Regions from separate parts of the Pseudomonas sp. NY15181 genome, predicted to be linked through region 1. Evidence: predicted binding sites of a transcription regulator. Region 1 holds the regulator's gene; the other holds the start of a gene.

Region 1 (14,155 bases):
TGCCGTAGTCAGCAGCAAGGGGATGATGATAAGGGCAATCCAGAATCCCCTACTTCGGTAAAAATTCAAAGTGGCCTCCCGGTACTCCAATCGGGGTTTCACCTGAGATCACTGGATTAATAGCCCCCATGGTTTGATAGGTGAAATGGAAATCCTTGTCAGATTCTCTTCGTTCTTCGGCCAGATCAGCCCATTTTTGACACCACTCTTCTCCCGGCGCCGCGTTATTGCTGATCCCGCATAACTTACCCAATTGCCGCTCCTCAAATGTGCCCCACGTGTTCTTATAATCCGATCGGCGAACGTAGGCGCGTACCTTGACCTGCAAATGATTGGCCAGCAGTTGCGCCAAGCTTTCGTTGGTCTGTGGGAAGAATTGGATGCCTTCTTCGATGGGGTAGTCCGGGCGATTGCCCATCCCAGTGCGGCAGGCATAACTGTCGATCCGAGCCGTAGGGGAAAACGCCTGTGGCGAAACCTCGCTGTAGTTCAATACGTCCAGGGACATCTGGTAATCCCCGGCGATCTGATAACCAAACGCAATGCGCTGTGGCACGCCATGGCTGAAGAACGAGAGTTGCTCGATGGGGGATTGGGCCCGGTCCTTGCCACTGTTCAGGTAGTCGATTAACTCCCGGGCATTGGTGACGATTACCACCTGTGCTCCATAGCCTTCGGCAGAGCTGCGTGCCGCGCTGAGCATGGCGTCGTTGTAGGACGGCGTGAACAGCACCAGCGTCCGTGCCAGGGCGGGCTTGCTGCGTTTGAATTCACCTAACTCACGCACGGCCTGGCCGACGAACATCATCTTGTTGCCCGAGCGACTGTCATGCTGGCTGCCGGCAACGGCGATCAATTCGGGAGTCAGTGGCCCTTTGTCGTTGGATTTCGATTTGTCTTCCGAGGCGAGGGACTGAGAATGAGAAATTCCTGTATGGGAACTGGGCGATGGCACCAGGGGCTGGCTTGAATGGTTGGCTGCTCTCATCGGCTCCGCGGGCTTGCTCGATGACAAAGGCCCAAGAGGAGCGATAATTCGATTGGTCCCGTATGGGCAGCCGCAATTGACAATATTCCTGTCGACCGCTATTGGCGTGCCTTCCCAGGTGTAATCGGGATCTCCTTCAACGACGGTCCCTGCTTTTCCACACTTGGGACATACCCCAGTCTTGTCCCCGCGCAGAATAAAACCCCTGCCATCGCAAATGGCGAAATGAGGGATGTAGCTGATAAGCAGCGCGCCAGTGGTTGTTCTGTCTCCACCAAGTGCTTGGCCTTTGCCGTTGATATCGGGGCGGTACATGGTCATCGTTCGGCCTCAATCATCGGGAGGAAGTCGCTTTCGAGGGTCGAGTTCTTCAGGATATTGATGTGCCCGATGTTTTGTCGGCTGTTTATGATTTCGTCGCCGTTATCCAGTCGGCTACCGACCAAGGCAAGATTGGAAAAGGCTTTTCCTGCTCCCGTCTTGATGTAGGCAATTGATCCGTCCGGATATTCGACAGGGTCTCCAATCTGGGCGATTGCGAGCTCTTCACCTGACTCTATGGTGACGGTGAGGCCCGATGTTCCTTTCTTGATTACGCCGCCTTGTTTGCTCTGACTTCCTTCCGAAGCGAGCAGTCGAATGGCTATCACAGGCTTTTCTAGTTGTTCAGCTTGGTTTCGGCGGATGATGTCTACCGCTGCGGCATCGAAAGAATTTATTTGCTCCTCGGAGAAATGAGGCTTGTTCAATTCTTGCAGGTGCTCTGGCGAAATTTCGTTGTTATAAAATGGGGTCGAGGTATTTTTGAGAGTCATGTGCTGGCTTCCTTGATTCTATGATGTGGCGTCCTATTCCCTGATGCAGGGAAAGTACTTTGCCGCATAATTGACTCTAATCAGGAGTTTGTTGGCATGTATGTAGGAATTGGCTGCTTGGCAGGTGCGCTGATTCGGTGCAGGAGAGCGAAGGGAGTTTGCGGGAGGTGGGAAGGGCTATCAGCTACTTATTTTTGGAAGTGCCTACTCTGACGAGGAGAGGGCGCCTTCCATTAATACAAGGGCGTATAACGCTCCGCGTTATACGCCGATCGGCCTTGGTTGCAGATCGCTCCGTGCGCGGCTTGGGCGTCGCTGGCAGGTGTGGCGAATCGGCGTACAACCGCGAACGGTTGTACGCCCTACGGGTCGCTCTGGAACGGGTATTTCCACCCCTTCGAAAAAGTTGGAACGCTTCCTGCTAAAGCTCCTGCAAACGCTCTTTCGGGCGTCAAAAGTTTGATAGGGCGGGCGCAAGATCCGTCGCAGGGCAGGGGAGTCAAGGGTGGACCGCACGCAACTGATCAGCAACGTTCGCAGCAATCTGGCGGGCCTGGGCCGGGGCAATCTCGGGGTGCCGCTGCTGCTGCTGGCCATGCTGGGCATGATGACCCTGCCGATCCCGCCGTTCCTGTTGGACGTGCTGTTCACCTTCAACATCGCCCTGTCCATCGTGGTCCTGCTGGTCTGCGTGTACGCGCTGCGTCCGCTGGACTTCGCCGTGTTCCCGACCATCCTGCTGGTGGCAACCCTGTTGCGCCTGGCGCTGAACGTGGCCTCCACCCGCGTGGTACTGCTCCATGGCCATGACGGCCACGCCGCCGCGGGTAAGGTGATCCAGGCCTTCGGCGAGGTGGTGATCGGCGGCAACTACGTGGTCGGCATCGTGGTCTTCGCGATCCTCATGATCATCAACTTCGTGGTGGTCACCAAGGGCGCCGGGCGTATCTCCGAAGTGAGCGCGCGCTTCACCCTCGACGCCATGCCCGGCAAGCAGATGGCCATCGACGCCGACCTCAACGCCGGCCTGATCGAGCAGGCGGAAGCCAAGAAGCGCCGCGCCGAGGTGGCCCAGGAGGCCGACTTCTACGGCTCCATGGACGGTGCCAGCAAGTTCGTTCGCGGTGACGCCGTCGCCGGCCTGTTGATCCTCTTCATCAACCTCATCGGTGGCGTCGCCATCGGCATGCTCCAGCACTCGATGAGCTTCGGCGATGCCGGCAAGGTCTACGCCCTGCTGACCATCGGTGACGGATTGGTGGCACAGCTGCCGTCGCTGCTGCTGTCCACCGCCGCGGCGATCATGGTGACCCGCGTGTCCAGCGCCGAGGACATGGGCCAGCAGGTGAACCGCCAGATGTTCGCCTCGCCCAAGGCACTGGCCATCTCCGCCGCGATCCTGATCGCCATGGGCCTGGTGCCGGGCATGCCGCACATTTCCTTCGTCGGCCTGGGCGGCCTGGCCGCCGGCGGCGCGTACCTGATCTGGCAGCGCCAGCGCCAGGCGGCGCAGCAGGCCGAGCAGGAAACCCAGCGCCAGCAGGAGCTGCTGCCGGCCCAGCGCGCCCAGGAAACCAAGGAACTGGGCTGGGACGACGTGACCCCGGTGGACATGGTCGGCCTGGAAGTCGGCTATCGCCTGATCCCGCTGGTGGATCGCAACCAGGGTGGCCAGCTGCTGGCGCGGATCAAGGGCGTACGCAAGAAGCTGTCCCAGGACCTGGGCTTCCTGATGCCGTCGGTGCATATTCGCGACAACCTCGACCTGCTGCCCAACGCCTATCGTTTGACGCTGATGGGCGTCAGCGTGGCGGAAGCCGAGATCTACCCGGACCGCGAGCTGGCGATCAACCCAGGCCAGGTGTTCGGCACCCTGAACGGCATCGCCGGCAAGGACCCGGCCTTCGGGCTGGAGGCGGTGTGGATCGAGCCGTCCCAGCGCGACCAGGCGCAGTCCCTGGGCTACACCGTGGTCGATGCCAGCACCGTGGTCGCCACCCACCTGAACCAGGTGCTGCACAAGCACGCCCATGAGCTGCTCGGTCACGAGGAAGTCCAGCAACTGATGCAGCTGCTGGCCAAGACTTCGCCGAAGCTGGCGGAAGAGCTGGTGCCGGGGATGATCTCCCTGTCGACCCTGCTCAAGGTCCTGCAGGCATTGCTGCAGGAACAGGTGCCGGTGCGCGACATCCGCACCATCGCCGAGGCCATCGCCAACGTCGCCGCCAAGAGTCAAGATCCCGCCGCCATGGTGGCGGCAGTTCGCGTCGCGCTGTCCCGCGCAATCGTGCAAACCATTGTGGGACTAGAGCCGGAGCTGCCTGTGATCACTCTGGAACCCAGGTTGGAACAGATATTGCTGAACAGTCTGCAGAAGGCCGGACAGGGCTCCGAAGACGGCATGTTGCTGGAGCCCGGAATGGCGGAAAAGCTGCAACGCTCGATGGTCGAGGCGGCGCAGCGCCAGGAAATGCTCGGCAAGCCGGCGATCCTGCTGGTGGCCGGTCCCGTCCGCGCGATGATGTCCCGATTCGCGCGGATGGCGGTCCCCACCATGCACGTGCTGGCTTACCAGGAAATCCCGGACAACAAACAAGTGACGATCGTCGCCACCGTTGGGCAGAACTGATTGAGGTCGCAGGCCATGCAGGTAAAACGCTTCTTCGCCGCCGATATGCGTCAGGCCATGAAACTGGTCCGTGACGAGCTGGGCCCGGACGCCGCGATCATCGGCAACCGCCGTGTCGCTGGCGGCGTGGAACTGACCGCGGCCCTGGACTACCAGGCCCCGGCAGCGGCCAGCAAGCCGAACCCGGCGCTGGAAGCCGAGCTGCGCAAGACCCAGGCGCGCATCGCCCAGGCCAAGGCCGAGCTGAGCGAGCCGACCCGCATGAGCGAGGCCGTGCGCAAGGACCGTCAAATGTACGGCGTCGAGACGCCGCGCCGCAGCGCCGCCGAGACCCTGGCCGAAGCCATGGCCGCACCAGTTGCGCCGGCCGCCGCCAACGTCGGCCAGCAGGCGCTGGAGGCCATGCGCTTCGAGCTCAACGGCCTGCGTGAACTGATCGAAGTGCAGCTGGGCTCGATTGCCTGGAACCAGCTGCAGAACCAGCGTCCGAAGCAGGCCAACCTGTGGCGCCGCCTGCAGCGCATGGGCCTGCCGGCAGACCTGTCGCGCAGTCTGCTGGAGAAGGTGGCTTCCATCGCCGAGCCGAAGCAGGCCTGGCGCATGCTGCTGGCGCACCTGGCGCGCTCCATCAACACCCCGGAAATCGACCTGCTGGAGCAGGGCGGGGTGGTCGCGCTGGTCGGTCCGGCCGGCATGGGCAAGACCACCACCCTGGCCAAGCTGGCGGCCCGCTATGTGCTGAAGTACGGCGCGCAGAGCATCGCACTGGTGTCCATGGACAGCTTCCGCATTGGTGCCCAGGAGCAGATCAAGACCCTCGGCCGCATCCTCAATGTGCCGGTGACCCTGGTCGATCCGGGCCAGTCGCTGATCCAGGCCATGGCGCCGCTGGCGCGCAAGCGCCTGGTGCTGATCGATACCGCCGGCCTGCCCGCCAATGATCCGGCGCTGCGCATGCAGCTCGAAGCCCTGGCGGCACAGAGCCTGAACGTGAAGAACTATCTGGTGCTGGCCGCGACCAGCCAGGCCCAGGTGCTCAAGGCCGCCTGGCAGAACTATCGTGTATGCGGTCTGGCCGGGTGCATCCTGACCAAGCTGGACGAAGCCGGCAGCCTCGGCGAGGCGCTCGCTCTGGCAATTGGCCAGCGTCTCCCGGTAGCCTATCTGGCGGACGGTCCGAAGATTCCGGATGATCTGCAGATTGCGCGCAGCCATCAGCTGGTCAGCCGCGCGGTGAGCCTGCAGGCGCCGGAAGAGCCGAGCGAGGACGCCATGGCCGACCTGTTCGCCGGCCTGTACCAGCAGCCGGTGCGTCGCGCCAGCTGAACGAATTGAACGGCCCCGTGGTGGGGCGAGGGGTGGCCAGGTGGGCTGCCCGGCGAGGCGGATGCTCTGGCAGACGATCCGCGAACGCCGGAAGCGGTAGAGCACCGCAGCCGGCAAGGCCGCAGCGCCAGGGGGCGCGGCGGCTGAATGACGAGACAAGGTATTGATATGGGCATGCATCCTGTACAGGTAATCGCAGTCACCGGTGGCAAGGGTGGTGTCGGCAAGACCAACGTGTCGGTGAACCTGTCGCTGGCGCTGGCCGACCTCGGCCGCCGCGTCATGCTGCTGGACGCCGACCTGGGCCTGGCCAACGTCGACGTGCTGCTGGGCCTGACGCCCAAGCGCACGCTGGCCGACGTCATCGAAGGCGAGTGCGACCTGCGCGACGTGATCCTCCAGGGTCCCGGCGGCGTTCGCATCGTTCCGGCGGCTTCCGGCACGCAGAGCATGGTGCACCTCACGCCCATGCAGCACGCCGGTCTGATCCAGGCCTTCAGCGACATCAGCGACAACATCGACGTGCTGGTGGTGGACACCGCCGCCGGCATCGGCGACTCGGTGGTGAGCTTCGTCCGCGCCGCCCAGGAAGTGCTGCTGGTCGTCTGCGACGAACCCACCTCGATCACCGACGCCTACGCTTTGATCAAGCTGCTCAACCGCGACTACGGCATGACCCGCTTCCGCGTACTGGCGAACATGGCCCACAGCCCCCAGGAGGGCCGCAACCTGTTCGCCAAGCTGACCAAGGTCACCGACCGCTTCCTCGATGTGGCGCTGCAGTACGTGGGCGCCATTCCGTACGACGAATCGGTGCGCAAGGCGGTGCAGAAGCAGCGTTCGGTGTATGAGGCGTTCCCGCGCAGCAAGGCCTCCCTGGCGTTCCGTGCGGTAGCGCAGAAAGTCGACAGCTGGCCGCTGCCGGCCAACCCGCGTGGGCACCTGGAGTTCTTCGTCGAGCGCCTGGTGCAGCACCCGACCACGGGTTCGGCCGTATGATGACGGCCTCTGGAGCGCGTATGTACAGCAAGGCGCAGGCGCAGAACTCCCAGGACCAACTGATCCAGCGCTACGCGCCGCTGGTCAAACGCATTGCCTACCACCTGCTGGGCCGCCTGCCGGCCAGCGTGCAGGTGGAGGACCTGATGCAGGCCGGCATGATCGGCCTGCTGGAGGCGGCGAAGAAATACGACGCCGGCAAGGGCGCGAGCTTCGAGACCTACGCCGGCATCCGCATCCGCGGCGCCATGCTCGACGAAGTGCGCAAGGGCGACTGGGCCCCGCGCTCGGTGCACCGCAACACCCGCATGGTCAGCGATGCGATCCGCACCGTCGAGGCTCGAACCGGACGTGACGCTAAAGATCAGGAAGTTGCTGCCGAACTCAATATGAGTCTCGAAGAGTATTACGGCATCCTCAGCGACACCCAGGGCAGCCGCCTGTACAGCTTCGACGATCTGCTGCAGGACGGCGAGCAGGGCGGTGGCCTGGCCGAAGACGCTTCGCACCAGGGCAACGAGCCCTCCCACGGCCTGGAAGACGAACGCTTCCAGGCGGCGCTGGCCGACGCCATCACCAAGCTGCCCGAACGCGAGCGGCTGGTGCTGGCCCTGTACTACGACGAGGAGCTCAACCTCAAGGAGATCGGCGAAGTGCTGGGGGTCAGCGAGTCCCGGGTCAGCCAGCTGCACAGCCAATGCGCCGCGCGCTTGCGGGCACGTCTGGCGGAGTGGCGCGCGCACTGAGGTTCGGGTAGTTTCGCGTCGGCTTTTTCGTAGGCTTCAGATTTAGATTTCAGAATTCTTTCGGGCGACGTCCCTTTGACGCCGCCCAAACGGGATGAGCGCACGCCGCTCGATGAATTGACGGCACGCCCGCCAGGACGTGCCTGGTATCGATGGAGGTCGGTTTGGACAAGAATATGAAAATTCTCATCGTGGACGACTTTTCCACGATGAGGCGCATCATCAAGAACCTCCTGCGGGACCTGGGGTTCACCAACACCGCAGAAGCCGACGACGGCACCACTGCGCTGCCGATGCTGCACAGCGGCAACTTCGACTTCCTTGTCACCGACTGGAACATGCCCGGCATGACCGGCATCGACCTGCTGCGCGCGGTCCGCGCCGACGAACGTCTGAAGCACCTGCCGGTACTGATGGTCACCGCCGAGGCCAAGCGCGACCAGATCATCGAAGCGGCCCAGGCCGGGGTCAACGGCTATGTGGTCAAGCCTTTCACCGCTCAGGTGCTGAAAGAAAAGATCGAGAAGATTTTCGAGCGGGTCGGCAGCTGAGGCTGATCAAGAGGGCGTCATGGATTTCAACGAATCCGCGGGTGACTTCGAGTCGACCCTGAAAAAACATGCGCGCGAATTGGTCGACTGCCTTGAACGCGGCGAAGTCCAGACCGCCGTGCAGCTGATCTCCGAGCTCAACCAGACGCGCGATCGCGGGCTCTACCAGGAAGTCGGCAAGCTCACCCGCGAGCTGCACAACGCCATCGTCAACTTCCAGATCGACCCCAGTTCCCGCCACGCCGAGGAAATGTCGCAGATCGCCGACGCCACCGATCGTCTCTCCTATGTGGTGAAGATGACCGAGAAGGCGGCCAACCGCACCATGGACCTGGTGGAAGAGTGCACCCCGGTGGTCATGCACATCGAGACCCAGGCCAAGGAGCTGCAGGAAGACTGGGGGCGTTTCATGCGCCGCGAGCTGGGGCCCGATGCCTTCCGTGAGCTGGCCAAGCGCGTGGAGCAGTTCCTCTACATCAGCGCCCAGGACAGCCGGAAGCTTTCCGCGCACCTCAACGACATCCTCCTGGCGCAGGACTTCCAGGACCTCACCGGGCAGGTGATCAAGCGCGTCACCAAGCTGGTCACCGAGGTCGAGTCGAACCTGGTCAAGCTGGTCTGGATGGCCGGTCAGGTGGACCGCTACGCGGGCATCGAGCATGACTACCAGGGCATGACCGAGGCGGTTGAAAAAGAAAGATCGTCCAAGGGTGAAGGTCCGCAAATCGCTGCCGATACAAGAAAAGACGTCGTGTCCGGTCAGGACGATGTCGACGACCTGTTGTCCAGCCTTGGTTTTTAAGCGTCGCCTGACGCTGTAGAGGGAGCACCCGAATGAGCTTCGACGCCGATGACGAAATCCTCCAGGACTTCCTGGTGGAGGCCGGCGAGATTCTCGAGCTACTGTCCGAGCAACTGGTCGAGCTGGAAAGCCGCCCGGAAGACATGGACCTGCTCAATGCCATCTTCCGCGGGTTCCACACCGTCAAGGGTGGGGCGGGCTTCCTCCAGCTGAACGCGCTGGTGGAGTGCTGCCACATCGCCGAGAACGTGTTCGACATGCTGCGCAAGGGCGAACGCCGCGTAGATGCCGAGCTGATGGACGTGATGCTGCAGGCGCTGGATACCGTCAACGTCATGTTCCAGCAGGTGCGTGACGCGGAAGAGCCGACTCCGGCGACGCCCGAGCTGCTGGCCGCGCTGTCGCGGTTGGCCGACCCGAACGCCGCCCCGGCCGAAGCTCCCGCTCCGGCAGTTGCCGAGCCCTTGGCGGAGGTGGCTCCGGCTGCTCCCGAGACCTACGGCGACATCACCGACGCCGAGTTCGAGCAACTGATGGATGCCCTGGAGCCGGCCGCCGATGCGCCGGCCGCAGCGGTCGGCAGCGGTGGCGACGACATCACCGACGACGAATTCGAGGCGCTGCTCGACCAGCTGCACGGCAAGGGCCAGTTCGGCGGCGCCCAGTCGCCCGCCAGCGCCGCGCCCGCCGTGAGCGAAGCCGCCCCGGCCGCCAGCGCGGGTGACGACATCACCGACGACGAATTCGAAGCGCTGCTCGACCAGTTGCATGGCAAGGGCCAGTTCACTGGCGCGAAGGATGAGTCGGCCGCCGCGCCTGTCGAGAAAGCCACCCCGGTCGAGACAGCCGCGCCGAGCGAGAGGGCCAGCGAGGCTTCCGCAGCCGGCGACGACAACATCACCGACGACGAATTCGAGAAGCTGCTCGACGAGCTGCACGGCAAGGGCCAGTTCACCGGCGCGAAGGAAGAACCGGTCGCCGCCGCCAAGCCGGCCGCCAAGCCGGCCGCCGCGCCGCAGCCGGCCAAGCCCGCTGCCGCACCGGCGAAGGCCACGGCCGCCAAGCCGGCCGAGGCACCGCGTGCGGCTGCTGCCGCCGAGAAGCCGACGAGCGAAGCGGAAACCACGGTGCGCGTGGACACCGCGCGCCTCGACGAAATCATGAACATGGTCGGCGAGCTGGTGCTGGTGCGTAACCGCCTGGTGCGCCTGGGCGCCAACAGCGGCGACGAGGCGATGGCCAAGGCCGTGTCGAACCTCGACGTGGTCACCGCCGACCTGCAGTCGGCGGTCATGAAGACCCGCATGCAGCCGATCAAGAAAGTCTTCGGCCGCTTCCCGCGGCAGGTCCGCGACCTGGCGCGCAACCTGAAGAAAGAGATCAACCTCGAGCTGATCGGCGAAGAGACCGACCTGGACAAGAACCTGGTCGAGGCCCTGGCCGACCCGCTGGTGCACCTGGTGCGCAACGCGGTGGACCACGGCATCGAAGGTCCGGACGAGCGCGAGGCCGCCGGCAAGGCGCGTTCGGGCAAGGTGGTGCTGTCCGCCGAGCAGGAAGGTGACCACATCCTGCTGTCGATCTCCGACGACGGCAAAGGCATGGACCCGGACGTGCTGCGCGCCAAGGCCGTGGAGAAGGGCCTGCTGGACAAGGACGCGGCTGACCGCCTGTCCGAGTCCGAGTGCTACAACCTGATCTTCGCCCCGGGCTTCTCGACCAAGACCGAGATTTCCGACGTCTCCGGCCGCGGTGTCGGCATGGACGTGGTGAAGACCAAGATTTCCCAGCTCAACGGCATCATCAACATCTACTCCGCCAAGGGGCAGGGCTCGAAGATCGTCATCAAGGTCCCGCTGACCCTGGCGATCATGCCGACCCTGATGGTGATGCTGGGCAACCAGGCCTTCGCCTTCCCGCTGGTGAACGTCAACGAGATCTTCCACCTCGACCTGTCGAACACCAACGTGGTCGACGGCCAGGAAGTGGTGATCGTCCGCGACAAGGCGCTGCCGCTGTTCTACCTCAAGCGCTGGCTGGTGCCGGGCGCCGAGTATGAGGAGCAGGGCGAGGGCCACGTGGTGATCCTCTCCGTGGGCACCCAGCGCATCGGCTTCGTGGTCGACCAACTGGTGGGCCAGGAAGAGGTGGTGATCAAACCGCTGGGCAAGATGCTGCAGGGCACGCCGGGCATGGCCGGGGCGACCATCACCGGTGACGGGCGCATCGCCCTGATCCTCGATGTGCCGAGCATGCTCAAGCGCTACGCGCGGCGTATCTGATTCTTGCGCGCGCGGGGACGCCCGCGCGCGCGGCAAGGCTTTATTCAGGAGTGTCTATGGCTGTCAAAGTCCTGGTGGTGGACGATTCGGGATTCTTCCGCCGCCGTGTCTCGGAGATTCTCTCCGCCGATCCGCAGATCCAGGTGGTCGGCACGGCCACCAACGGCCGCGAGGCGATCGATCAGGCGCTGGCGCTCAAGCCCGACGTGATCACCATGGACTACGAGATGCCGTTGATGGACGGCATCACCGCTGTGCGGACCATCATGCAGCGTTGTCCGACCCCGGTGCTGATGTTCTCCTCGCTGACCCACGAGGGCGCGCGGGTGACCCTGGACGCGCTGGATGCCGGCGCGGTCGACTACCTGCCGAAGAACTTCGAGGACATCTCGCGCAACCCGGACAAGGTCCGCCAGCTGCTGTGCGAGAAGGTCCACACCATCGCCAAGAGCAACCGTCGCTTCGCGGCCTATTCCTCGTATTCCGCCAGCGCCTCGGCGCCGGCTTCGACGCCGGCCGGCAGCACCGCGCGCCATGCCGCTCCCGCGTCTTCGGCTGGCGGCCATGCGCCCGCAGCTCCGGCGCCGGTGACTTCCGCCGCCCCAAAGCGTAAGCCCTACCGGTTGGTGGCCATCGGTACTTCCACCGGTGGGCCGGTGGCGCTGCAGCGGGTCCTGACCCAGCTGCCCGCCAACTTCCCCGCGCCGCTGGTGCTGATCCAGCACATGCCGGCGGCCTTCACCAAGGCCTTCGCCGAGCGCCTGGACAAGCTGTGCAAGATCACTGTCAAGGAAGCCGAGGACGGCGACCTGCTGCGCCCCGGCGTGGCACTGCTGGCCCCCGGCGGCAAGCAGATGATGGTCGATGGCCGTGGCGCCGTGCGCATCCTGCCCGGCGATGAGCGGCTGAACTACAAGCCCTGCGTCGACGTGACCTTCGGTTCCGCGTCAAAAGCCTACGGCGACAAGGTGCTGGCGGTGGTCCTCACCGGCATGGGCGCTGATGGCCGCGAAGGCGCGCGGATGCTCAAGCAGGGCGGCAGCCAGGTGTGGGCGCAGGATGAAGCCAGCTGCGTGATCTACGGCATGCCCATGGCGATCGCCAAGGCGGGCCTGGCCGACGCGGTGTACAGCCTGGACGACATCGGCCGCCACCTCACCGAGGCCTGCGGCTGATGGATGTGCTCAGCATTGTCGGCCTGATCCTCGCGCTGGTCGCCATCATCGGTGGCAACTTCCTCGAGGGCGGGCATGTCGGTGCGCTGGCCAACGGCCCGGCGGCCCTGATCGTGATGGGCGGCACCCTGGCCGCAGCCCTGCTGCAGACCCCGGTGGCGGTGCTCAAGCGCTCGGTGCAGATGCTGCGCTGGATCATGCTGCCGCCCAGGGTGGACCTGGTCGGCGGCATCGACCATGTCGTCGGCTGGAGCATGACCGCGCGCAAGGAAGGCCTGCTGGGCCTGGAAAGCGTCGCCGACGCCGAGTCCGACCCCTATGCGCGCAAGGGCCTGCAACTGCTGGTGGACGGCGCCGAGCCGGAAGCCATCCGCAGCATCCTCGAAGTCGACCTGTTCAACCAGGAAACCCGCGACCTGGCGGCGGCCAAGGTGTTCGAGGCCATGGGCGGCTACTCGCCGACCATCGGCATCATCGGCGCGGTGATGGGCCTGATCCACGTGATGGGCAACCTCGCCGACCCCAGCCAGCTGGGCAGCGGCATCGCCGTGGCCTTCGTCGCCACCATCTATGGCGTGGGCCTGGCCAACCTGTTGCTGCTGCCGGTGGGCAACAAGCTGAAAAGCATCGTGCACCGTCAGTCCTGCTACCGCGAGATGCTGATGGAGGGCCTGCTGTCCATCGCCGAGGGTGAAAACCCGCGCTCCATCGAACTGAAGCTGCAAGGCTTCGTCGGCTGAAGGGGAGCGCGCAGATGCCTCGCCGCAGACGTCACGAGGAACACGAGAATCACGAACGCTGGCTGGTGTCCTACGCGGACTTCATCACCCTGCTGTTCGCCTTCTTCGTGGTGATGTACTCGATCTCGTCGATCAACCAGGGCAAGTACAAGATCCTTTCGGAAACCCTGACCGGCGTATTCAACCAGCCGGACCGCGCGGTCCGCCCGATTCCCATCGGCGAAGAGCGACCGCGCACCCAGCAGCCGGACCAGTCGCTGAACGAGCCGATGGACGAGGGCCAGGCCCAGGGCAGCCCGGATACCCTGGAGCAGATCGCCGGCAGCATGCGCGACGCGTTCGGCGAGCTGATCAAGAGCGACCAGGTGAGCGTGCGCGGCAACGAGTTCTGGATCGAGATCACCCTCAATTCCAGCCTGCTGTTCCCCAGCGGCGATGCGATTCCCAATGACACCGCCTTCACCATCGTCGAGAAGGTCGCCAGGATTCTGGCGCCTTACCGCAACCCGGTGCATGTCGAAGGCTTCACCGACAACGTGCCGATCCACAACGCCCAGTACCCGACCAACTGGGAGCTGTCGACGGCCCGCGCCGCGAGCATCGTGCGCATGCTCGCCCAGGACGGGCTGGATGCCGGCCGTTTGGCCGCGGTGGGCTATGGTGAATTCCAACCGGTAGCGGACAATGCGACGGCCGAAGGGCGCGCCCGCAACCGCCGGGTGGTGCTGGTGATCTCCCGCAACCTCGAAGTACGTCGCGCCGTCAGCGGCGTGGGCAGCGGCAAGGCGCAGCCGGACCCGGCGTTGCGACATGCTGGCACGCAACCTGCACCAGTGGTTGCCAGCGAGGCGCCCGGCAGTGGCGCCGTCAAATCTTCGTCAGGGGAGCAGTAGGGGCTGATGACGCTTTTGGCGCGGCCGCGACGCGGCCACATTTTGCGCAGGGCAAGGCGCGAGGAGAGTGGTTTGGTGACTCCAAATGAGCGACGAGCAACGCGGCACTGCGCAAAATGCGGCCCGTCCCGTTGGGTTGCGCGTCAAATCACGCCATGCGTCGTTGCGGAACTTGCCAAGGGAGCGGCCATTGCCTGCGTCCCGCGCCT
Region 2 (14,155 bases), on a different contig from region 1:
TCCCTTGCGGACGCATTGCAGCTACGCCCGGATGCCGCGACAAATACTTCAACCGGCCCCGTGTACCGGTCGCGCGTTCGCCGCGCTAGCCCAGACTGAGTGAGATAGGAGAGAGAACATGGCTTTCGAATTGCCGCCGCTGCCTTACGCGAAGAATGCCCTTGAGCCGCACATTTCCGCGGAAACCCTGGAATACCACCACGACAAGCACCACAACACCTACGTCGTGAACCTGAACAACCTGGTTCCGGGCACCGAGTTCGAAGGCAAGAGCCTGGAAGACATCGTCAAGACCTCTTCCGGCGGCATCTTCAACAACGCCGCCCAGGTGTGGAACCACACCTTCTACTGGAACTGCCTGAGCCCCAACGGCGGTGGCCAGCCCACCGGCGCCCTGGCTGACGCCATCAACGCTGCCTTCGGTTCCTTCGACAAGTTCAAGGAAGAGTTCAGCAAGACCTCCATCGGCACCTTCGGCTCCGGCTGGGGCTGGCTGGTGAAGAAGGCCGACGGCTCCCTGGCCCTGGCCAGCACCATCGGCGCCGGCTGCCCGCTGACCAGCGGCGACACCCCGCTGCTGACCTGCGACGTCTGGGAACACGCCTACTACATCGACTACCGCAACCTGCGTCCGAAGTATGTAGAAGCGTTCTGGAACCTGGTGAACTGGGACTTCGTAGCGAAGAACTTCGCTGCCTGATTCCCCCCAGCGTGACCTTGGAAACCCGGCCTTGTGCCGGGTTTCTTCGTTCTGTACGCGCAAGAACCAGGGGTCGGCTAACCTGAAAGGCCTAGGCTGTCAAAAATGCAACGATGGCCCTTTGACGCCATAGCGCCAATTGCCAATACTCAGACCAGTCTTTCGCCCCCGGCGATGAACAAGGAAAGTCCCTTGAAACTGGACCCCCGGCACAGCCTCTCCCTCAAGCTGCTGCGAATGGTATTACTCGCGGCCCTCGTGGTCGGAGTGGTGCTCAGCTGTGCCCAGATCGTCTTCGACGCGCACAAGGCCCGGCAAGCCGTACACAGCGACGCCCAGCGCATCCTGGCGATGGTCCGCGACCCGTCCACCCAGGCGGTCTACAGCCTGGACCGCGACATGGCGATGCAGGTCCTCGAAGGGCTGTTCCAGCATGAAGCCGTGCGCTACGCAGCCATCGGCCATCCCGACGAACCCATGCTGGCGGAGAAATCCCGCCCGCTGCTGGAGTCCCCCACCCGTTGGCTGACCGACCCGATCCTCGGCGCCGAGCAGAACTACGCGATCCGCCTGGCCGGCCGCAACGGCTCCAACGAATACTACGGCGACCTGAAGATCACCCTGGACACCGCGCCCTACGGCGAGGACTTCGTCACCACCTCGGGGATCATCTTCCTCTCCGGCCTGCTCCGCGCCCTGGCCATGGGCCTGGTGCTGTTCATGGTCTACCACTGGATGCTGACCAAGCCGCTGTCGAAGATCATCGAGCACCTCGCCGCGATCAACCCCGACCGCCCCAGCCAGCACAAGCTGCCGATGCCCCAGGGCCACGAGAAGGACGAGCTGGGCCTGTGGGTCACCACGGCCAACCAGCTGCTCGCCTCCATCGAACGCAACGGCCACCTGCGCCGCGAGGCCGAAGACAGCCTGCTGCGCATCTCCCAGTACGACTTCCTCACAGGCCTGCCCAACCGCAAGCTGCTGCAGCAGCGCCTGGACCAGATCCTCGAAGGCGCGTCGCGCCAGCAGCGCCGCGTCGCCGTGCTGTGCCTGGGGCTGGATGACTTCAAGGGCATCAACGAGCAATACAGCTACCAGTTCGGCGACCAGTTGCTGATCGCCCTCTCCGACCGCCTGCGTACCCGCAGCGCGCACCTGGGCGCCCTGGCACGGCTGGGCGGCGACCAGTTCGCCCTGGTCCAGGCCGACATCGAGCAGCCCTACGAGGCCGCCGAACTGGCCCAGCAGATCCTCGACGACCTGGAAGCCCCCTTCGAGCTGGACCAGCACCTGGTGCACCTGCGCGCCACCATCGGCATCACCCTGTTCCCCGAGGACGGCGAGACCACCGAGAAGCTGCTGCAGAAAGCCGAGCAGACCATGACCCTGGCCAAGAGCCGCTCGCGCAATCGCTACCAGTTCTACATCGCCAGCGTCGACAGCGAGATGCGCCGCCGCCGCGAGCTGGAGAAGGACCTGCGCGAAGCCCTGGCGCGCAACGAGCTGCATCTCGTTTATCAACCGCAAGTGGATTACCGCGACCACCGTGTGGTCGGCGTCGAGGCGCTGCTGCGCTGGCAGCACCCGACCCAGGGCTGGGTAGCACCGGATCTGTTCATCCCGCTGGCGGAACAGAACGGCAGCATCTTCAGCATCGGCGAATGGGTGCTCGACCAATCCTGCCGCCAACTGCGCGAATGGCACGACCAGGGTTTCGACGACCTGCGCCTGGCGGTCAACCTCTCCACCGTGCAGCTGCGCCACAACGCCCTGCCGCGGGTGGTCAGCAACCTGTTGCAGATGCATCGCCTGCCGCCGCGCTCGCTGGAACTGGAAGTCACCGAGACCGGCCTGATGGAGGACATCTCCACCGCCGCCCAGCACCTGCTCAGCCTGCGTCGCGCCGGCGCCCTGATCGCCATCGACGACTTCGGCACCGGCTACTCGTCGCTGAGCTACCTGAAGAGCCTGCCGCTGGACAAGATCAAGATCGACAAGAGCTTCGTCCAGGACCTGCTGCTGGACGACGACGACGCCACCATCGTTCGCGCCATCATCCAACTGGGCAAGAGCCTGGGGATGCTGGTGATCGCCGAGGGCGTGGAGACGGTCGAGCAGGAGACCTACATCATCGCCCAGGGGTGCCACGAGGGGCAGGGCTACCTGTACAGCAAGCCGCTGCCGGCGCGCGAACTGACCCTCTACCTCAAGCAGGCCCGGCGCCTGGCCGAAGTGGCCGGCGGGGGTTCGAACGGGTCGGTCGAACGCCACTGACATGCCGTAGGGCGTACAACCTTCGCGGTTGTACGCCGTTGCACCTCATCCCACCGGCCAGCTACCGGGCCGAGTTCGGAGCGCACGGGAATAAAGGCCAAACGGCGTATAACGTCGAACGTTATACGCCCTACGTCATCAGTGCACGCCCGCCTACTGGCGACCTGCTGGCCACTCGCCGAGAACGCACGCTCGAACACCCTTTTCAAAAATGCAAATCTTTCGCATTATGTTGCCGTTTTTCTTGCGCAATTCGATCTCGTGCGCCTCCTACCTCTCAAAGGAACCCGTCATGACACGTATGCCCTGGGCCACTGCCAGCCTGCTCGCCATCGCCATTTCCCTCGCCGGCTGCGGCGATGACAAGAAAGCCGAAGCCCCGGCGAACCAGGCCGCCGCCCCGGCAGCCAGCGCCCAGAGCAACGCCCCGGCGGCAGCCAAGGTCGACGAGGCCGCGGTCAAGGCCGTGGTGAAGAACTACGCCGACATCGCCGAAGCCACCTTCGGCGACGCCCTGACCACCGCCAAGGCCCTGCAGGCCGCCGTCGACGCGCTGCTCGCCAAACCCAGCGAAGCAACCCTGAAGGCCGCCCGCGAAGCCTGGCTGGCCGCGCGCAAACCCTACTCGCAGAGCGAAGGCTTCCGCTTCGGCAACGCCGTGGTCGACGACTGGGAAGGCGCGGTCAACGCCTGGCCGCTGGACGAAGGCCTGATCGACTACGTCGCCAAGGACTACCAGCACGCCGAAGGCAACGCCGGCGCCACCGCCAACATCATCGCCAACACCGAGATCCAGGTCGGCGAAGACAAGATCGACGTGAAGGAAATCACCGGCGAGAAGCTGCTGAGCCTGAACGAACTGGGCGGTTCCGAAGCCAACGTCGCCACCGGCTACCACGCCATCGAATTCCTGCTCTGGGGCCAGGACCTGAACGGCACCAAGCCGGGCGCGGGCGACCGCAAGTACACCGACTATGCCCAGGGCAAGGACTGCAGCAACGGCCACTGCGACCGTCGCGCCGCCTACCTGAAGGCCGTCACCGACCTGCTGGTCGCCCAGATGGAAGAGATGGCCGGCAACTGGAAAGCTGGCGTGGCCGACAACTACCGCGCCAAGCTGGAAGCCGACAGCGCCGACAACAACCTGCGCAAGATGTTCTTCGGCCTGGGCAGCCTGTCCCTGGGCGAGTTGGCCGGCGAGCGCATGAAGGTCGCCCTGGAAGCCAACTCCACCGAAGACGAACACGACTGCTTCAGCGACGACACCCACCACACCCTGTTCTTCGACGCCAAGGGCATCCGCAACATCTACACCGGCGAGTACAAGCGTGTGGACGGCAGCATGGTGAAAGGCCCGAGCCTCTCCGACCTGGTGGCCAAGGCCAACGCCCAGGCCGACAGCGACCTGAAGGCCGACCTGGAAGCCACCGAAGCCAAGATGCAGGCCATCGTCGACCGTGCCGAGAAGGACGGTGTGCACTTCGACCAGATGATCGCCCCGGACGCCAAGGACGATCAGCAGAAGATCCGCGACGCCATCGCCTCGCTGGTGAAGCAGACCGGCGCCATCGAGAAGGCCGCCGCTGCGGTCGGCGTGCAGGACCTGAAGCCGGATACCGCCGATCACCAGTTCTGATCCAGCCAGCCCAGCGCTGCGGCTCCACGCCGCAGCGCCGGTCCGGCCCTGACAAAGCCCCGCCCCGCGGGGCTTTGTCTTTTTCACGGCTGGGCAAGGTCGATTCTTAAATACAAATTTTTCAGATTTGCATTTGGCTCCCCTGATAAGATGGCGCGCTGCTTTTCACGCCCTGGAACTGAAGTCAATGCTCCACCGCCGCGCCGCTCTGCTCGTACCGCTGCTCTCCGTCCTCGCCCTTGCCGCGTGCAAGCCGGAGACCTCCCGGCATGCCGTGACCGAGCCGGGCGAAGCGCTTTCCGGCGGCGCCGCCACGGTCGGCCAGAGCGACCGCAACGCCTACTCCATGCCCTCGGCCAACCTCACGCCGAGCCGCCGCCTGGACTTCAGCGTCGGCAACAGCTTCTTCCGCAATCCCTGGGTGATCGCCCCGTCCACCACCACCGCGCGTGACGGCCTGGGCCCGCTGTTCAACACCAACGCCTGCCAGAACTGCCACATCAAGGACGGCCGCGGCCACCCGCCGGAGCCCAATGACGTCAATGCCGTCTCCATGCTGGTGCGCCTGTCGATTCCGGCCGGCCCGGAAGACGCGCGCACGCTCAAGCGCCTGGGCGTGGTGCCCGAGCCGGTGTATGGCGGCCAGCTGCAGGACTCGGCCATCCCCGGCGTGACGCCCGAAGGCAAGGTGCGGGTGGACTACGAGCCGGTGCCGGTGACCTTCAAGGACGGCACCGTGGTCGAGCTGCGCAAGCCGACCCTGCGCATCAGCAACCTCGGCTACGGCCCGATGCAGGCCAACACCCTGTTCTCCGCACGCATCGCCCCGCCGATGATCGGTCTGGGCCTGCTGGAGTCCATCCGCGAGGAAGACATCCTCGCCAACGCCGATCCGGACGACCGCAACGGCGACGGCATCCGTGGCCGCGCCAACCAGGTCTGGGACGACGCGCGCCACGAGACCGCGCTCGGCCGCTTCGGCTGGAAGGCCGGGCAACCCGACGTCGCCCAGCAGAACGCCCACGCCTTCTCCGGCGACATGGGCCTGACCAGCGACCTGCTGCCCAGCGATGACTGCACGCAGGCCCAGGTCGACTGCCGCAACGCCATCGACGGCGGCAAGCCGGAAGTCAGCCAGCACATCTTCGACCAGGTCGCCTTCTACGCGCGCAACCTCGCGGTGCCGGCGCGGCGCAAGGTCGACGACCCGCAGGTGCTGACCGGCAAGGGCCTGTTCTTCGACAGCGGCTGCGCCAGCTGCCACAGCCCGAAATTCACCACCGGCCCCAATGCCGCCGAGCCGGAGCTGGCCAACCAGGTCATCCGCCCCTACAGCGACCTGCTGCTGCATGACATGGGCGACGGTCTCGCGGACAATCGCCCGGAATTTCTCGCCAGCGGCCGCGACTGGCGCACGCCGCCGCTGTGGGGCATCGGCCTGACCGAAACGGTCAACGGCCACACACAGTTCCTCCATGACGGACGCGCCCGCAACCTGCTCGAAGCGGTGCTCTGGCACGGCGGCGAAGCCGAAGCGGCCAAGCAGCGCGTACTGACTTTCGACGCCGAGCAGCGCAGTGCCCTGCTGGCGTTCCTGAATTCACTCTAAGGAGCCGAGCCGAACATGTTCCGCCCCCGCCTACTGATCACCAGCCTCGCCATCGCCCTGGGCGCCTGCTCGCCTACCGACCCGCAGGCCACCACCAGTGCCACGCTGGCTCAACAGGTGATCCTGCCGACCTACAGCCGCTGGGTGGACGCCGACCGCGCCCTGGCCGCCAGCGCCCTGGCCTACTGCCAGGGCAAGGAAGACCTGGCCAAGGCCCGCGCCGACTACATGGCCGCGCAGCAGGCCTGGGCCGAGCTGCAGCCGCTGCTGGTCGGCCCCCTGGCCGAGGGCAACCGCGCCTGGCAAGTGCAGTTCTGGCCGGACAAGAAGAACCTGGTTGCCCGTCAGGTCGAGCAACTGCTGGGCAGCGGCAACCCCATCACCCCGGCGACCCTGGATAAATCCAGCGTCGTGGTCCAGGGGCTGACCGCCTACGAATACGTCCTCTACGACGCCAGGATCGACCTGGCCAACGCCGAGACCAAGGCGCGCTACTGCCCGCTGCTGGAGGCCATCGGCGCGCACCAGCAGGCCCTGGCGGAAGGCATCCTGGCGCAGTGGAAGCAGGACGGCGGCATGCTCGCCCAGCTCTCCAAATTCCCCAACGACCGCTACGCCGATGCCCACGAGGCCATCGCCGAACTGCTGCGCGTGCAGGTCACCGCACTGGACATGCTGAAGAAGAAGCTCGGCACCCCGCTGGGCCGCCAGAGCAAGGGCATCCCGCAGCCGTTCCAGGCCGAAGGCTGGCGCAGCGACGCCTCCCTGGCGAGCCTGGACGCCAGCCTGACCGGCGCCCAGGCGCTGTGGAACGGCACCGACAACAAGGGCCTGCGCGCCCTGCTGCCGGCCGAACAGAAGGAGCTGGCGAGCAAGATCGACGCCGCCTACGCCGACACCCACGGCAAGCTGAAGGCGATCGACAAGCCTCTCAGCGACCTGCTCAAGGACGAAGCCGGCATCCAGCAGCTGAACGCGCTGTACGACAGCCTCAATGCCGTCCACCGTCTCCACGAGAGCGACCTGGCGAAAGCACTCGGGGTACAGCTCGGCTTCAACGCCAACGACGGCGATTGATCGGCTGCGCGTCGGCCATGCGTCGTTGGAGAGCCTGGCGCTAGCTCGCCAGATCAAGGTGAATGAAAGAGGTGAACGCCATGTTGCGACGTCACGTACTCGGCCTGGGCAGCCTGCTGCTCGGCGCCCTGACCTTCGGCGGCTGGACGCTGTCGCGCAAGGGCAAGGAGCCCCTGCTGCTGTCCGCCCGTGACGACGCGGATGGCAAACACTACGCGGTGGGCTATCGCCTGGATGGCAGCCGCGCCTTCGCCACCGAAGTGGGCCTGCGCTGCCACGACGTGGTGCAGCATCCCAGCCTGCCGCTGGCGCTGTTCGTCGCCCGCCGCCCGGGCCGGCAGAGCTACCTGATCCACCTGGACGACGGCCGCCTGCTGCAGACCCTCGATTCGCAAGCCGACCGCCACTTCTACGGCCACGGCGTGTGGCACAAGGACGGCGAGTGGCTCTACGCCACCGAGAACGACACCACCGATCCGGGGCGCGGCATGCTCGGCGTGTACCGCTTCGACGGCGACAAGCTCAGCCACACGGGCGAGATTTCCACCCACGGCCTCGGCCCGCACCAGGTGTCCTGGATGCCCGACGGCGAAACCCTGGTGGTGGCCAACGGCGGCATCCGCACCGAGGCCGAAAGCCGCGTGGAGATGAACCTCGACGCCATGGAGCCGAGCCTGGTGCTGATGCGCCGCGACGGCTCGCTGATCTCCAAGGAAACCCTGGCGCAGCAGATGAACAGCGTGCGTCACCTGGCCATCGCCGCCGACGGCACCATAGTCGCCGGCCAGCAGTACATGGGCGATGCCCACGACCGCGCCGACCTGCTCGCCATCAAGCGCCCCGGCGAGGCCTTCCAGCCCTTCCCCCTGGCTGACCAGCAGCGCCTGGCGATGACCCAGTACACCGCCAGCGTCGCCATCCACAGCGACCTGCGCCTGGTGGCGCTGACCGCCCCGCGCGGTAACCGCTTCTTCATCTGGGACCTGGATACTGGCGAAGTGCGACTGGATGCGCCGCTGCCGGATTGCGCCGGCGTCGGCGCCGTGAAGGGCGGTTTCGTCGTTACCTCCGGGCAGGGCCGCTGCCGCCTCTACGACTGTCGCGGCGAACGCATCGCCGGCACCCCACTGGAGTTGCCGCCAGCCTTCTGGGACAACCACCTGCACCTGGCCTGAACGCCCGTTCCAGAGCGCCTGCGACACCACCACTCGTCTGCCCGCACTAAGGAAGATGCGGGTGCGGCCGATGCAAGGGACTGACCGATTCCCACCCTGCGTCTTAGAGGCGTAACCACGATGTCCCCCAACACTTCCTTGCGTACCCAGATTCTTTCGCTGCTGGGCGGCAGCCTGCTGCTCGTCCTGCTGATCGCCCTCGCCTGCTTCCACTTCCTCTCCGGCAGCGTCAGCGCCTACCAGCGCCTGCTCGACGGGCCGCTGCAATCCTCGCAACTGGTCGACCAGGCCAACGTCGCCTTCAAGGTCCAGGTGCAGGAATGGAAGAACGTCCTGCTACGCGGGCAGCAACCGGCCGACCTGAACAAATACTGGGGCCAGTTCGAGGACCAGGAGCGCGCCGTGCAGGACATCCTGCAACGCCTGGAACAAAATGCTGCCGACGAACCCCAGCTCAAGACCCAGGTGAGTCGTCTGCGCGACGAACACCGCCAGCTCGGCCAGGCCTATCGCAAGGGGCGCGACGCCTACCTGGCTGCCGGCAGCGACCCGCGTGCCGGCGACGCCGCGGTGAAGGGCATCGACCGCGCCGCCAGCGAGCAGATGGCCGCCCTGGTGGACAGCCTGCACCGTGAAGCCCAGGAGCAGTCCAAGGCGATTTCCGACAGCGCCAGCAGCACGGTGGTCGGCGGCAGCCTGATCCTGCTGATCTCGGGCATCGTCCTGGGCCTGCTCAGCCTGTGGCTGGTCAACCGCAACCTGATCGGGCCCATCGCCCGGCTGATCGAACACATCGCCCAGCTCAGCGAAGGCAACTTCGAGGAGCGTGTCGACGCCAGCCGCCGCGACGAACTCGGCCGCCTGGCCCGCGCCGCCAACACCCTGCGCGACTTCCTCGCCGACACCTTCAACCGCCTCAAGCACAGCACCAGCGCACTGGACACCGCCAGCGGCGAGCTGAACGCCATCGCCACCCTGATGGCCGAAGGCACCCGCGAACAGTTCTCGCGCACCGACCAGGTGGCCACGGCGATGCACGAGATGTCCGCCACCGCCCAGGAAGTCGCCCGCCACGCCTCCGATGCCGCGCGCGCCGCCGACGATGCCGACCAGCACGCCCAGCAAGGCGGTGAAGTCATGCAGAGCACCATCGTCACCATCACCGAAATGAGCAGCGAAATCGCCAACACCGCCGAGGTCATCCGCCGCCTGGAAAGCGACAGCGGGCGCATCGGCAAGGTGCTGGAAGTGATCCGCGGCATCGCCGACCAGACCAACCTGCTGGCGCTCAACGCCGCCATCGAGGCCGCCCGCGCCGGCGAGGCCGGTCGTGGTTTCGCCGTGGTCGCCGACGAAGTGCGCACCCTGGCCCAGCGCACCGCCGAGTCAACCGCCGAGATCCACCAGATCATCGACACCGTGCAGACTGGCTCGGTGAACGCCCTGCGCGCCATCGAGAACGGCCAGGTCCGCAGCGAGCAGGGCGTGGAGCGCGTCACCCAGGCCGGCGAAGTGCTGCGCAGCATCACCCTGGCAGTGGAAGCGATCCGCGACATGAACCGCCAGATCGCCACCGCCGCCGAGGAGCAGACCTCGGTCGCCGAAGACATCTCGCGCAACCTCACCGAGATCACCGCCATCGGCGCCACCAACGAGGAAAACGTGGTGCGCACCCAGAGCGCCAGCCGCCACCTGCACGGCCTCTCCGGCGAGCTCGCCGAAGTGACCCACAAGCTCAGCGCCTGACCCGCTTCAGCCACAGGGACGTGGCACCCTCCCCCTGGCACCCCGCCGCACCGATTCGGCGCTATTTGCCCACGATCACATCATCTTCTTCGCGAAACGCCTTGTAATCGCAGGCCTTTGACTCGCCACGCGATCAGGCATAAGGTGCGCAATTCCGCCCCGCAATGGGGCGACCCCGTATCGGCTTCAAAGCCTGATCGACACCCCCGCGAACGGAAGGCCGTCCGGTAGTTTCCGAACGAGCGAATCGCGGCGGATTGCTGCCAGGCACGTACCAAGGAACAGGAAGATGTTGCGCCGCATGCTGCTCATGCTGGGCGTGGTCGCCGTTATCATTGCGGCGCTCGCCGGCTCGAAATACCTCTCCATCCAGAAACAGATCGCCATGTTCTCGGCGCCGCGTCCGCCGGTCAGCGTCACCGCCACCGACGCCGTGCAGCGAGACTGGCAAAGCCGCCTGCCGGCCATCGGCACCCTGCGCGCCGTGCAGGGCGTGACCGTGACCGCGGAAGTCTCGGGCATCGTGCGCAGCATCCTGTTCGTCTCCGGCGACAAGGTGAAGCAGAACCAGCCCATCCTGCAGATGGAAAACGACGTCGAGGAAGCCACCCTGCGCAGCGCCGAGGCGGACCTCGGCCTGGCCCAGGTGGAATTCGCGCGCGGCCGCAACCTGGTGGACCGCCAGGCCATCTCCAAGAGCGATTACGACCGCCTCGCCGCCCAGTTGAACCGTTCCACCGCCACCGTGGCGCAGCTGCGCGCGGCACTGGCGAAGAAGCGCATCCTCGCGCCCTTCGACGGCACCGTCGGCATCCGCCGGGTGGACGTGGGCGACTACGTCTCGCCGGGCACCGAAATCGTCACTCTGCAGGACCTCTCCACCCTGCTGGTCGACTTCTTCCTGCCGGAACAGGACTTCCCCCTGCTCAAGGCCGGCCAGGCCGTCAGCGTGCGGGTCGCGGCCTATCCCGGGCAGAGCTTCGCGGCCCGCATCGAGGCGATCAGCCCACGGGTGGACAACGAGACGCGCAACCTGCTGGTCCGCGCCAGCATGGCCAACCCCGACGGCAAGCTGCTGCCGGGCATGTTCGCCAACCTGGAAGTGCAATTGCCCGACAGCGCGCCGCGCATCGTGGTCCCGGAGACCGCCGTGGCCTTCACCCTCTACGGCAACTCGGTGTACGTGGTCGGCCCGCAGAAGGACAAGGACGGCAAGGCCATGACCGACGACAAGGGCCAGCCCGTCCTCGCCGTGGAGCGCCGCTTCGTCAAGACCGGCGAACGCCGCGAAGGCAGCGTGGTGATCGTCGAAGGCCTGAAGGCCGGCGAACAGGTCGTCACCTCCGGCCAGCTCAAGCTCGACAGCGGCACGTCGGTGGCGATCGTCCCGGACGCACAGTAAGAGACAGCAGTGTCCTCGCCCTCTGGCGGGGACAACGAGAGTCAACGGATTTCCCGAGCGAGAGAGCCAGGCAAGGCGGAGGGAACGGCGAAAGCGGAGTTGGCGTGAGCCAGAGCATTTCGACGTTTCCCTACGATACGGCATGGCCGAGCGGAGCAAATCCGAACACAAAGGATTGAGCTTATGGGCTTCACCGATCCCTTCATCCGTCGCCCGGTGCTGGCGACCGTGGTCAGCCTGCTGATCGTCCTGCTCGGCATGCAGGCCTTCAGCCGGCTGGTGATCCGCGAATATCCGCAGATGGAAAACGCGCTGATCACCGTCACCACCTTCTATGCCGGCGCCAACGCCGAAACCATCCAGGGCTACATCACCCAGCCGCTGCAGCAGAGCCTGGCCAGCGCCGAAGGCATCGACTACATGACCTCGGTGAGCCGGCAGAACTACTCGGTGATCTCGATCTACGCGCACATCGGCGCCAACACCGACCGTCTGGTAACGGAGCTGCTGTCGAAGATCGGCGAGGTGAAGACCCAGCTGCCGCCGGACGCCGAAGACCCGGTGCTGGACAAGGAAGCCGCTGACGCCTCGGCGCTGATGTACATCAGCTTCTTCAGCGAGCAGATGAGCAACCCGCAGATCACCGACTACCTCTCGAGGGTGATCCAGCCCAAGCTCGCCACCCTGCCGGGCATCTCCGAGGCCGAAATCCTCGGCAACCAGGTGTTCGCCATGCGCCTGTGGCTGGACCCGGTGAAGATGGCCGCCTACGGCATCACCGCAGGCGACATCGACAGCGCGGTGCGCCAGTACAACTTCCTCTCCGCCGCCGGCGAGGTGAAGGGCGAGATGGTGGTCACTTCGGTGAACGCCTCCACCGACCTGAAGTCCCCGGAGGCCTTCGCCGCCATCCCGCTGAAGACCGCCGGCGATCGCCGCGTGCTGATGGGCGATGTGGCGCGCATCGAACTGGGCGCGGCGAGCTACGACGCGGTCAGCTCGTTCAACGGCATCCCCTCGGTGTACATCGGCATCAAGGGCACGCCCAGCTCCAACCCGCTGGACGTGATCAGGGAAGTCCGCGCCAAGATGCCGGAGCTGGAGGAACAGCTGCCGCCAAGCCTCAAGGTGACCATCGCCTACGACGCCACGCGCTTCATCCAGGCCTCCATCGACGAGGTGGTGAAGACCCTGGGCGAGGCGATCCTGATCGTCATCGTGGTGGTGTTCCTGTTCCTCGGCGCGCTGCGCTCGGTGATCATCCCGGTGGTGACCATCCCGCTGTCGATGATCGGCGTGCTGTTCTTCATGCAGGTGATGGGCTACTCGATCAACCTGCTGACCCTGCTCGCCATGGTGCTCGCCATCGGCCTGGTGGTGGACGACGCCATCGTGGTGGTGGAGAACATCCACCGTCACATCGAAGAGGGCAAGACGCCCTTCCAGGGCGCCATCGAAGGCGCGCGGGAAATCGCCGTGCCGGTGGTGACCATGACCATCACCCTGGCCGCCGTGTACGCCCCCATCGGCTTCCTCAGCGGCCTGACCGGCGCGCTGTTCAAGGAGTTCGCCTTCACCCTGGCGGGCGCGGTGATCATCTCCGGCATCGTCGCCCTGACCCTGTCGCCGATGATGTGCTCGCGCCTGTTGCGTCACGACGAGAACCCCACGGGCCTCGCCCATCGCCTGGACCTGATCTTCGAGGCGCTCAAGCAGCGCTACCAGCGCACCCTGCACGGCACGCTGAACAGCCGGCCGGTGGTGCTGGTGTTCGCCGCGCTGGTGCTGGCGATCATCCCGCTGCTGATGATGTTCACCCACAAGGAACTGGCGCCGGAGGAAGACCAGGGCATCGTCTTCCTCATGTCCAGCGCGCCGCAGACCGCGAACCTGGACTACCTGTCCAAGTACACGGCCCAGTTCGAAAGCATCTTCCGCACCTTCCCCGAGTACTACTCCGCGTTCCAGATCAACGGCTACAACGGCGTGCAGACGGGCATCGGCGGCATGCTGCTCAAGCCCTGGGACGAGCGCAAGCGCAGCCAGATGGAACTGCTCCATGCGGTGCAGGGCGAGCTGGACAAGATCCCCGGCCTGCAGATCTTCGGCTTCAACCTGCCGTCGTTGCCGGGCACCGGCGAGGGCCTACCGTTCCAGTTCGTGATCAACACCGCCAGCGACTACCAATCGCTGCTGCAGGTGGCCGAGCGGGTGAAGAAGCGTGCGGAAGAGTCGGGCAAATTCGCCTTCCTCGACCTCGACCTGGCCTTCGACAAGCCCGAGCTTGCGGTCGACATCGACCGCGCCAAGGCCGCGCAGATGGGCGTCACCATGCAGGACCTGGGCGTCGCCCTGGGCGCGCTGCTGGGCGAGGGCGAGATCAACCGCTTCACCATCGACGGGCGCAGCTACAAGGTGATCGCCCAGGTCGAGCGCGCCTACCGCGACAACCCGGGCTGGCTGAGCAACTACTACGTGAAGAGCCAGAGCGGCCAGCTGATCTCGCTGTCGACCCTGGTGACCTTCCACGAGCGCG

What was found. Region 1 encodes FliA, which starts transcription of late flagellar genes. Its sites were predicted from a motif close to CTAAAGTTTNNNNNNNNNNNGCCGNTAA; they were not measured.
Region 2: ACNFBT_RS00220 (methyl-accepting chemotaxis protein) is a predicted target of FliA. The motif match lies at 8,518-8,545, and genes of this name have one in related genera.

What each region holds. Positions count from the first base shown of each region.
Region 1 covers NZ_JBLUPT010000003.1:561,066-575,220, forward strand. Annotated here, with positions in the region: gene ACNFBT_RS11370 (PAAR domain-containing protein) at 50-1,309, opposite strand; gene ACNFBT_RS11375 (hypothetical protein) at 1,306-1,803, opposite strand; gene flhA (flagellar biosynthesis protein FlhA) at 2,309-4,432, shown strand; gene flhF (flagellar biosynthesis protein FlhF) at 4,448-5,758, shown strand; gene fleN (flagellar synthesis regulator FleN) at 5,927-6,757, shown strand; gene fliA (RNA polymerase sigma factor FliA) at 6,754-7,503, shown strand; gene ACNFBT_RS11400 (chemotaxis response regulator CheY) at 7,680-8,054, shown strand; gene ACNFBT_RS11405 (protein phosphatase CheZ) at 8,074-8,856, shown strand; gene ACNFBT_RS11410 (chemotaxis protein CheA) at 8,889-11,138, shown strand; gene ACNFBT_RS11415 (protein-glutamate methylesterase/protein-glutamine glutaminase) at 11,195-12,313, shown strand; gene ACNFBT_RS11420 (flagellar motor protein) at 12,313-13,053, shown strand; gene motD (flagellar motor protein MotD) at 13,068-13,946, shown strand.
Region 2 covers NZ_JBLUPT010000001.1:43,042-57,196, reverse strand. Annotated here, with positions in the region: gene sodB (superoxide dismutase [Fe]) at 119-700, shown strand; gene ACNFBT_RS00245 (putative bifunctional diguanylate cyclase/phosphodiesterase) at 893-2,974, shown strand; gene ACNFBT_RS00240 (imelysin family protein) at 3,267-4,610, shown strand; gene ACNFBT_RS00235 (di-heme oxidoredictase family protein) at 4,798-6,219, shown strand; gene ACNFBT_RS00230 (imelysin family protein) at 6,235-7,296, shown strand; gene ACNFBT_RS00225 (DUF1513 domain-containing protein) at 7,377-8,471, shown strand; gene ACNFBT_RS00220 (methyl-accepting chemotaxis protein) at 8,592-10,217, shown strand; gene ACNFBT_RS00215 (efflux RND transporter periplasmic adaptor subunit) at 10,507-11,619, shown strand; gene ACNFBT_RS00210 (multidrug efflux RND transporter permease subunit) at 11,803-14,155, shown strand, end outside.